3 regions of the Scandinavium sp. UTDF21-P1B genome follow, and region 2 is predicted to be linked to each of the others. Evidence: predicted binding sites of a transcription regulator. Region 2 holds the regulator's gene; each other region holds the start of a gene.
What was found. The regulator PurR, encoded in region 2, represses purine synthesis genes. The targets are predictions, from matches to a motif close to CANGCAAACGTTTGCNTG.
Positions count from the first base shown of each region.

Region 1 (3,280 bases), on a different contig from region 2:
TGATTATCTGGACGTGGTTGCGATACCTTATTTCCGTGCTGTTGTAGCGTGGCTGGAGAACATCCATCCGGGCATGACCGGCGGTGAGCTGTATCAGCTTATCGAAGGCGTTTTACCGAAAGCCGACTATCACTGGCATCTGAATCCTGGACACCTGGTGGCGGATGAAGAGTGGCTCTGCTCGCCGGTGTCAGCCCGGTCGGACATTCCATTAGCCAGCGGTATGCTGCTGCAAATTGATATTATTCCCTCCCGCGCGGGTTATGCGGGGGCAAGCATTGAGGACACCGTGGCGCTGGCCGATGAAGCGCTGCGTCAACAGCTTGCTTCTGAGTATCCGCAACTTTGGGCGCGAGTTCAGGCAAGGCGTGAGTGGATCCAGAGAGAAGTGGGGATTAACTTACCGGAGTGCGTGCTGCCGTTTTCCAATACCGTTGGGTATTTGCGCCCGTGGCTGTTGGATCAGAGTAACGCGTTGAGTCTGAGGTAATAAAAAAAGCCGGGTGGCCGCAATGCCCACCCGGCCTGTGGTTCATATCAGGATTGACTTCTGTAGGCCCGGCAAGCCTGCGCCGCCGGGCATCACGCTTATCAGAAGTTGTAACCCACGACCAGATAACCACCCCAGCCGGTTGAACGGACGCTGAAGTCGCCGTTGCCGAAGTTCAGGCTGGCGTCGTCGTTCCACTGGCCGCCGTTGTGCCAGTAACGGGCAACTACGGAGTAGTGCCAGTGATCGTAGTTCAGCGCCAGGATGTGGCTGGAGGCGATAGAGTTATTGGTACGTGCCTTGTTGCCGTTATTGTCGCGGAAGCCAATGTCGCCGAGCTCAGAACCCCAGTCAAAGTTGGTGAAGCCGATATAGCTCAGCTGGCCGCCCCACAGCTGGGTGATTGGCACGAAGTATTTCACCTTGAAGCGGTAGCCGTCCCACTCGTTCTGGTTTTCTGCACCGTAGTTTTGCCATTGGTATTTTGCATAGACGTTCATGGACAGGCTCATTGGCAGGCCGGTGTCGATATCCGTACCCAGGCCCATATACCAGGTGCTCTGACGACCCGAGGCGTTGCGGCCCATATCGTAGATGTAGTTGTTGGCGAAGTACCACTCTTTGAACGGGCCGAAGCTCAGATCAGCACCGGTCAGCTTATCGATGGAGAAGCGCGGTTCAATTTCCATAAACAATGGAGAGCCGTGGTTCCAGATACCTTTTGCGTCGGTGTTGCCACCGAAGAAGACGGGTGCATCCATATAACCATAGAAATCGAACCAATCTTTCTTGGCGAAGGCTTCGTATTCCAGATAGGTATCGTTACGGATCTGTGGTCCGAAACGGGTGTGATAGCTTCCTACCACGTTGACACTCTGGTGCCACCAGTCAGAAACGTATTCAGGTTTGCTGTTTTCTGCTGCGCCTGCGGTGAAAGATGTAGAAAGAGCGAGCACTGCACTGGCTGCAAGTAATGTTTTTTTCATCATGATGCCACTTGTTGAAATCCCTCGCGGGGAGTGAAAAGAATCGCCGGAGCGTTTCTAAATGTAACGGTTTTCTGCGAGGCCTATTATAAGAATCATTGCTCACAAAAATATGTGGTGTTTCACAGTTTTCTCAAGTACGTAATCGATTGCGTTCACGTTTGCGTACATTGTCGGCGGGGATTGTACGGATTATCGTAAATGTTTCCAGGGTTTTCTGAAAAACGGAAAAGATTGCAGAGGGTGTCGAAAGATAAGCGGAAGGAGTCAAACGTTGCCGGATAACGGGCGCTATCCGGCCATAAAGGATTACTGCGGCGTGACGGGCTGAATATCGTGGATGCGCACAAATACCGGCTGTTTGGCATCACTGCCGCTCAGCTGCAGCGGAATGTCCACATCGCTCGGGGCCAGAACGCTGGCCGGAGCGTTGATCAGCTGGTTTTTAACGTTCACTTCCTGGAAGCTATCGGTGGTGCCCTGAATCACGCCCCACTCGACTGTGCCGCTAAATGCGGGGAGCGGATCGTTGGATTCGCCCTGAATACGCAGCGTGGCGCGCAGGCCATCGGCGTTTGGCGCAATATTAATCAGCGACATTTTCAGGGTGCCAATCTGGCTTTCCAGACGTGCTGGCGTATGAGAGCCCGGCAGCAGATAGACGCCGCTTGCCGATTTGGCGTTCAGCGAATTTTGCTGGGTGATTTTCACCGTTTCCTGATTGAGCTTACTCATATCCTGATTCAGCGCGCTGACGCTCTGCTGCATCTGGTGAATTTCGGTTTGCTGTGCACAGGCGCTCAGGGTAAACAGGCTGCCCAGCGCGAGAAGTCGAACGAAACGTCTTGTCATCATGAGGATCCTTGTAGGGGTCTGCCGGGGATAATGGTAGCAGGAGAGGGGATTATTCCTCACGGGGGATTGTCTCAAAATGACGGCTGAGTGCGGGTCGTGGTAAAATAGAAAGATGTCACACTTCTTCGTCAGGACGCGCCATGCATTGCCCATTTTGTTTCGCTGTAGATACCAAAGTGATCGACTCCCGCCTGGTCGGGGAAGGATCCTCCGTACGCCGCCGCCGCCAGTGCCTGGTGTGTAACGAACGCTTCACCACCTTTGAAGTGGCAGAACTCGTTATGCCGCGGGTGGTGAAAAGTAACGATGTGCGTGAACCGTTCAATGAAGATAAGCTGCGCAGTGGTTTACAGAAAGCGCTGGAAAAACGCCCGGTGAGCTCAGATGACGTCGAGATGGCGGTCAATCACATTAAATCTCAGCTTCGTGCAACAGGCGAACGTGAAGTACCGAGCAAGCAAATCGGTAATCTGGTGATGGAACAGCTCAAGAAACTGGATAAGGTCGCCTACATTCGTTTCGCTTCCGTCTACCGCAGCTTTGAAGACATTAAAGAATTCGGCGAAGAGATCGCCCGCCTACAGGATTGACCGATGCAAGACGAAATGTACATGGCGCGAGCCCTGCAGCTGGCCGCTCTGGGGCGTTTTACCACGCATCCTAATCCACGCGTCGGCTGCGTTATCGTGAAAGACGGCGAAATCGTCGGGGAAGGGGCACACTATCGTGCGGGGGAACCTCACGCGGAAGTGCACGCTCTGCGCATGGCGGGCGAAAAAGCCAAAGGCGCAACGGCCTACGTTACTCTCGAACCGTGCAGCCATCATGGCCGCACGCCGCCGTGCTGCGAAGCGCTCATTACTGCAGGCGTCAGTCGCGTCGTGGCCGCGATGCAGGATCCTAACCCTCAGGTGGCCGGGCGTGGGCTGTATCGTTTGCAGCAGGAAGG
Region 1 is NZ_JBFLVD010000005.1:158,703-161,982, reverse strand. It holds gene AB1287_RS02470 (M24 family metallopeptidase) at 1-490, shown strand, start outside; gene AB1287_RS02465 (nucleoside-specific channel-forming protein Tsx) at 592-1,476, opposite strand; gene AB1287_RS02460 (DUF3251 domain-containing protein) at 1,786-2,328, opposite strand; gene nrdR (transcriptional regulator NrdR) at 2,472-2,921, shown strand; gene ribD (bifunctional diaminohydroxyphosphoribosylaminopyrimidine deaminase/5-amino-6-(5-phosphoribosylamino)uracil reductase RibD) at 2,925-3,280, shown strand, end outside.
Region 1: a site for PurR is predicted at 1,615-1,632, ahead of AB1287_RS02465 (nucleoside-specific channel-forming protein Tsx). Genes of this name have one in related genera too.

Region 2 (3,280 bases):
GCTGCACCGCGTGCCTTCAGCGGTAAGCTACACCGTGCGTCAGCTCGAAGAATGGCTGGCAGTGCCGCTGTTTGAACGACGTCATCGCGACGTGGAGCTCACCCCCGCTGGCGTCTGGTTTTTGAAGGAAGGGCGGTCTGTTATCAAAAAAATGCAGATCACCCGTCAGCAGTGCCAACAGATCGCTAACGGATGGCGTGGCAATCTGGCCATTGCCGTGGATAACATCGTGCGCCCGGAGCGTACCCGGCAGCTGATTGTCGATTTCTACCGTCATTTCCAGGACGTGGAGCTGTGCGTTTTCCAGGAAGTGTTCAACGGCGTCTGGGATGCACTGTCGGACGGGCGAGTTGAGCTGGCGATCGGGGCAACGCAGGCGATTCCGGTCGGTGGACGCTATGCGTTTCGCGATATGGGCATGCTGAGCTGGAGCTGCGTGGTGTCGAATCAACATCCTCTGGCTCAAATGCCGGGACCGCTGAGCGACGAGGTGTTGCGCAACTGGCCTTCTCTGGTGCGCGAGGATACCTCCCGCTCTTTGCCTAAGCGCATCACCTGGCTGCTGGATAATCAGAAGCGTATCGTGGTGCCGGACTGGGAATCTTCTGCAACGTGCCTTTCGGCAGGGCTGTGCGCCGGAATGGTGCCAACGCATTTTGCACGGCCTTACATCGATAGCGGCGAGTGGGTGGCATTGGATCTTGAGAACCCGTTCCCGGATGCGGCATGCTGCCTGACGTGGCAGCAAAATGATATGTCCCCGGCCCTGAGCTGGCTGCTGGAGTATCTTGGGGACAGCGAAACGCTAAATAAAGAGTGGCTGCAGGAGCCGGATTGACCGGCTCCGCACAGAGATTAGCGGCGGTAATCGCGGAACGGGCCGTCTGCCACTGAACGGCGCTCGATCAGGCGTGGGTGGACCTCAATGGACTGTGACTCTTCGCGCTTGTTGACGATTCGGTCCAGCAGCATATCGAAGGCGGCTTCCCCAAGGGAATCCTTTGGCTGATGGATGGTGGTCAGCGCTGGGGTGAAGAAGCGAGCGTTGCGCACGTTGTCATATCCGATCACCGAAATATCCTGAGGCACGCGAAGGCCGTGTTCATCGGCGGCACAGAGTGCGCCCATCGCCATGATGTCACCGCCACAGAAGACCGCGGTAGGGCGTGGCTGTTGCGCAATCATCTGCTGCATGGCGCGGTAGCCGGATTCCGGTTCAAAGTCGCCCTGAACGATCCAGTTTTCCGGCACGGTAATTTGCGCTTCTTCCATGGCTTTCATGAATCCGGCCAGACGGCCAGCGCCGGTGTTGCGCTCCATTGGGCCTGGGATCACGCCGATATCGCGGTGGCCGCGTTCGACCAGGTAGCGCCCGGCAAGATAGCCGCCCTGGAAAGCGTTATCGATCACCGAGTCGGTGAAGTCGGCTTTGGCTTCACCCCAGTCCATCACGACCATCGGAATATGGCGATACTCTTCCAGCATGTCGAGTACCGGCTGCGGATATTCAGAACACATCACCAACAGGCCATCGACGCGCTTTTGCGCCATCATAGAGAGATAAGCACGCTGTTTTTCCAGGTTGTTCCAGGCGTTGCCAAGAATCAGGGTATAACCCTTTTCGAAACAGTTTTTTTCAACGGCTTCAATGATTTCCGCAAAATAAGCCGCTTCACTGCTGGTGGCCAGCAGGCCAATAGTTTTGGTGTGATTGACCTTCAGGCTGCGCGCTACGGCACTTGGGGAGTAGTGCAGCTCTTTGATTGCCGCCCACACGGCGTTGCGTGTTTCTTCTGCGACAAAACGCGTCTTGTTAATAACATGTGACACGGTTGTAGTGGAAACGTTTGCGCGCTTCGCTACATCTTTAATTGTTGCCATTCGTTCTCACTCCAGACCCTTTCCTTACGCCTGATGACCGGCACGTAAACGTTTGCCTTTACACACCCTTAACACAATTCATTTGAATTGCGGTACGCCGGGATACGACACAGGACGACAGGAGGGGGTCAATGGCTGGTACGCTTTTAAATTAGCGTGGAATTTTGTCTGATTCTGAGGCAAAGGGGAAGAGAAAAATCGCTATGGCTCTAAAACCTGGAAGATTTTCAGCCTGAAGTGTGCAAAAATGAGCAGGCTCACTTTTGTTGTGGGGATAAAAAGGAGAATAATTGATGAGTACCGACCTGAAGCTCTCTCTGATGACCACTGTGATCGCTCTGGCACTCATTGTCGCCGCCGGGCTGACTGCGGTGTTACACTGATTTATCCGGAGGGAGAGTCCTCTTCCTCCATCACCACCCCCGTCTGATTGTTACCAAATTAGCAAAAATCTTTTGCCATTTTGTTTACTTCTGTTTTTTTGTGATTGATGTCATGCTTTTGACTTCTGTTGTCGTGCCCTTTACTGGAAAGGGTTAACCGGAGTCGTAACATGAAAATCAATTTTCCACTGCTGGCGTTGGCAATCGGCGCATTTGCTATCGGCACTACCGAGTTCTCGCCCATGGGGCTATTGCCCGTTATCGCTAAAGGCGTGGATGTTTCGATTCCCGTAGCAGGCATGCTGATCAGCGCTTACGCAATCGGTGTGATGGTTGGCGCGCCGTTAATGACTCTGCTGCTGTCACATCGCGCTCGCCGCAATGCGCTTATCTTTCTGATGGCGATTTTTACGCTCGGCAACGTGCTGTCGGCTATTGCACCGGACTACACCACATTATTGCTCTCTCGCATCATCACCAGCCTTAACCACGGTGCTTTCTTTGGTCTGGGATCTGTTGTGGCCGCGAGCGTGGTGCCCAAACACAAGCAGGCGAGCGCGGTGGCAACCATGTTTATGGGGCTGACGATTGCCAATATCGGCGGTGTACCGGCAGCGACCTGGCTGGGTGAAACCATCGGCTGGCGTATGTCATTCCTGGCAACGACCGGTCTGGGCGTGGTGGCGATGATGAGCCTGTGGTTCTCATTACCAAAAGGCACCGGTGGTGAACGTCCGAATGTGAAGCAGGAAATGTCCGTGCTGATGCGTCCCCAGGTTTTATCTGCGCTGTTAACCACCGTTCTGGGCGCTGGCGCGATGTTTACGCTTTACACTTATATCGCACCGGTGCTGCACAACATTACCTCAGCGTCGCCGCTGTTTGTTACGGCAATGCTGGTGCTGATTGGCGTTGGGTTCTCCATCGGTAACTATCTGGGTGGTAAGTTTGCTGACCGCTCGGTGACCGGCACGCTGAAAGGTTTTTTACTGCTGCTGATTGCCGTGATGGTGGCG
Region 2 is NZ_JBFLVD010000010.1:120,675-123,954, forward strand. It holds gene punR (DNA-binding transcriptional activator PunR) at 1-838, shown strand, start outside; gene purR (HTH-type transcriptional repressor PurR) at 856-1,881, opposite strand; gene AB1287_RS06230 (YnhF family membrane protein) at 2,175-2,264, shown strand; gene AB1287_RS06235 (MFS transporter) at 2,435-3,280, shown strand, end outside.

Region 3 (3,280 bases), on a different contig from region 2:
CGAGATAGTCGAGATACTGCTGATCCACATCTTTGGTCACGTAAACGCCATTGAATACCGAGCATTCAAACTGCTGAACGTCCGGATTCTCGGCGCGCACCGCGTCGATCAAGTCGTTCAGATCCTGGAAAATCAGACCATCCGCACCGATGATCTGGCGGATTTCATCCACTTCGCGACCGTGGGCAATCAGCTCCGTGGCGCTTGGCATATCGATGCCGTAGACATTCGGGAAGCGAATTTCCGGCGCGGCGGAAGCCAGATAAACTCTCTTCGCCCCGGCTTCGCGAGCCATCTCAATGATTTGCTCAGAAGTGGTACCACGCACGATGGAGTCATCCACCAGCAGCACGTTTTTATCGCGGAACTCAGCGCGGTTAGCGTTCAGCTTACGACGCACGGACTTACGGCGCAGCTGCTGGCCTGGCATGATGAACGTGCGGCCCACGTAGCGGTTCTTCACAAACCCCTGGCGGTACGGCTTGTTCAGGATACGGGCGATCTCCAGCGCGATATCGCAGGACGTTTCCGGGATAGGGATCACCACGTCGATGTCCAGATCTTCCCATTCACGCGCGATCTTCTCACCGAGTTTGGTCCCCATATTCACGCGTGCGCTGTAGACCGAAATTTTGTCAATGAACGAGTCCGGGCGTGCAAAGTAAACGTACTCGAACAGGCATGGATTGCTCACCGGGTTATCAGCGCACTGGCGAGTAAACAGTTGCCCTTTTTCGGTGATGTAAATCGCTTCGCCCGGCGCGACGTCGCGCAGGAATTCGAAACCAAGGGTATCAAGCGCGACGCTCTCAGACGCCACCATATATTCGATGCGTCCATCGCCGATGTCGCGTTTACCGAGCACCAGCGGGCGAATCCCGTTCGGGTCGCGGAAGGCAACCATGCCATGACCGATGATCATCGCCACGCAGGCATAAGCGCCGCGGATCAAGCGGTTGGTGGCGGCAATTGCCGCAAAAATGTTATCGGCTTCCAGTGGATAATGGCGGAAGTTATCCAGCTCGCTGGCGAAAACATTGAGCAGAATTTCAGAATCGGAGGTGGTGTTGATATGGCGGCGCTTCTCTTCAAACAGCTTCTTGCGCAGCTCGTGGGCGTTGGTCAGATTGCCGTTGTGCGCAAGCGTGATGCCGTAAGGCGAGTTAACGTAGAAAGGCTGCGCCTCGGAAGCGCTGGAGCTGCCTGCAGTGGGGTAGCGGACGTGACCGATCCCCATATTGCCCTGCAGGCGCTGCATATGCACGGCGCCAAACACATCGCTCACCAGGCCGTTGGCTTTACGCAAACGGAAGCAGTTGTTTGCATCAATGGTGATGATGCCCGCGGCATCCTGCCCACGGTGCTGAAGCACCGTTAACGCGTCATAAATCGACTGGTTTACCGGCATAACACCGGCGATACCGACAATACCGCACATACGTCATTTTCCTCGTTCAGAACTCCCCAAAGCTTATGCTTTGGGCAAGAAACTCGACGAGCTTTGCAGATAGTCAAAGAACATTCTGATGACGACGCTGAACTGCGGGATCAGCTGTGACTTTTGCCAGTCATCGCTTTTTGAAAAGCCGGTAAAGGTGTCGAGGAAGAACAGAATGGCGGCAACGATAAGCACTCCACGCAGCGCACCAAAACAGATCCCAAGCACCCTGTCGGTTCCCGACAGGCCCGTCTTTTCAACCAGCGTACCGATAACGTAGTTAACGATAGCGCCGACGATAAGCGTCGCGATAAACAGTACCGCGATAGCAATCCCGTTTCGAACCAGTTCGTCTTCAAAGCCCGTAAACCAGACAGACAGGTAAGTGTAGTAATGACTGGCAACAAAGAAAGCACAACCCCAGGTTACCAGTGACAATGCTTCACGAACAAAGCCGCGGATAAGGCTTACCAGACAGGAAAAACCAATCACCGCAATAATGGCGTAATCAATCCAGACCATAGTCGTCCCACGATTTTACGCCCTGTCGTCCAGTTCGGGGCGCATTCTAACAGAAAAAGAAAACGTTTGCGTAGGGATTTCCTTTCCCCGCCCAAATAAAAATGGCGCTGAAAAAACGTTCAACGCCACCTGAGTTTTTAGCCTTATAAGGGCTAATTCACTCCCATCGACGGCTGCCGATGATGTCTCCTGCTTTCACTTTTGCCGGGCGGAACTACGTTTGCCCGACCTATGGTTCAGCCCGTTTTTGTCGGCCGGACAAGCTTTAGCGCCATCCGGCAATTCAACCTCAGTTCGGGCTGTACCCCATCACCACGCCGTTCAGCCCGGAAAGCTGATTCAGTTCGCCAAGCGAGCCTTTCATCTTATCTTTCGACGCATCCGGCCCAACCAGAATTCGGGTAATTTTACCCTGTACCGGCGTGGACGGCGCGGTAAACACGCGATAGCCCGCCCCGCGCAGCTTGCCGACGATTTCGTTTACTTTATCGGCATTTTTCAACGCCCCCAACTGCACAACATAAGCTTTGCCCGTTGGTGCTGGTTTATCCGCTGCGACAGATTTCTGTGGCGCCGGCGGAGCCTCTGCGGCAGCGGCAAGCTGCTGGCTGGTATTATCACGCTGAGGTTTTGGTGGCGATTGCACCTGCAGCTTTGGCGCCACCGGTTTTGGCTTCGGCTGCGGCACGGGCTGTGCGGTCTCGTCCATCTCATTACCGCTGTTATTGGCCGCATAGCGCGACGCATCCAGCGACGGTGCCGCCGCATCACCGGCCCTAACTTCTTCCGCCGCCCCTTCCGGTGGCTGAGAAGGCAGCGCCTGCGTCACGGCGGGCAGCATATCCGGCTCGTCTTTGTCTCCAGGCTTTGGCACCAGCGGAATCGCCGCGAACTCATCCTGATAATGCTTTTTCTGACCATCCAGCAGACCCGGAAGCACAATAACGCCCAGCGCCACCAGCGCAATGGTTCCGACTAAACGATTCTGAAACTTACTCGCCACCGGCTCTCCCCGCGTCCATCTCATCCATTACATGGGCTACCGTATGGAATGAACCACACACCAGCACCGTATCTTGCGGACGTGCATCCGCCATCGCGGCATGCCACGCCTGCGCTACAGTGGCATAGACTGCGCCATCCCGCAAATGTTCCACAAGCTGTTCCGCCGTGGCGCCGCGCGGCCCTTCCAGCGGCGCGCAATACCAGCCGTCCACCACGTCAGACAGACATGCCAGCGTTCCGGCGATGTCCTTATCATGAAGCATACCAATGACCGCCAGCGTGCGCCCGGCGGCAGGCTGCATTTTGAGACGTTCG
Region 3 is NZ_JBFLVD010000017.1:157,392-160,671, forward strand. It holds gene purF (amidophosphoribosyltransferase) at 1-1,438, opposite strand, end outside; gene cvpA (colicin V production protein) at 1,472-1,960, opposite strand; gene dedD (cell division protein DedD) at 2,250-2,963, opposite strand; gene folC (bifunctional tetrahydrofolate synthase/dihydrofolate synthase) at 2,953-3,280, opposite strand, start outside.
Region 3: a site for PurR is predicted at 2,016-2,033, ahead of cvpA (colicin V production protein). Genes of this name have one in related genera too.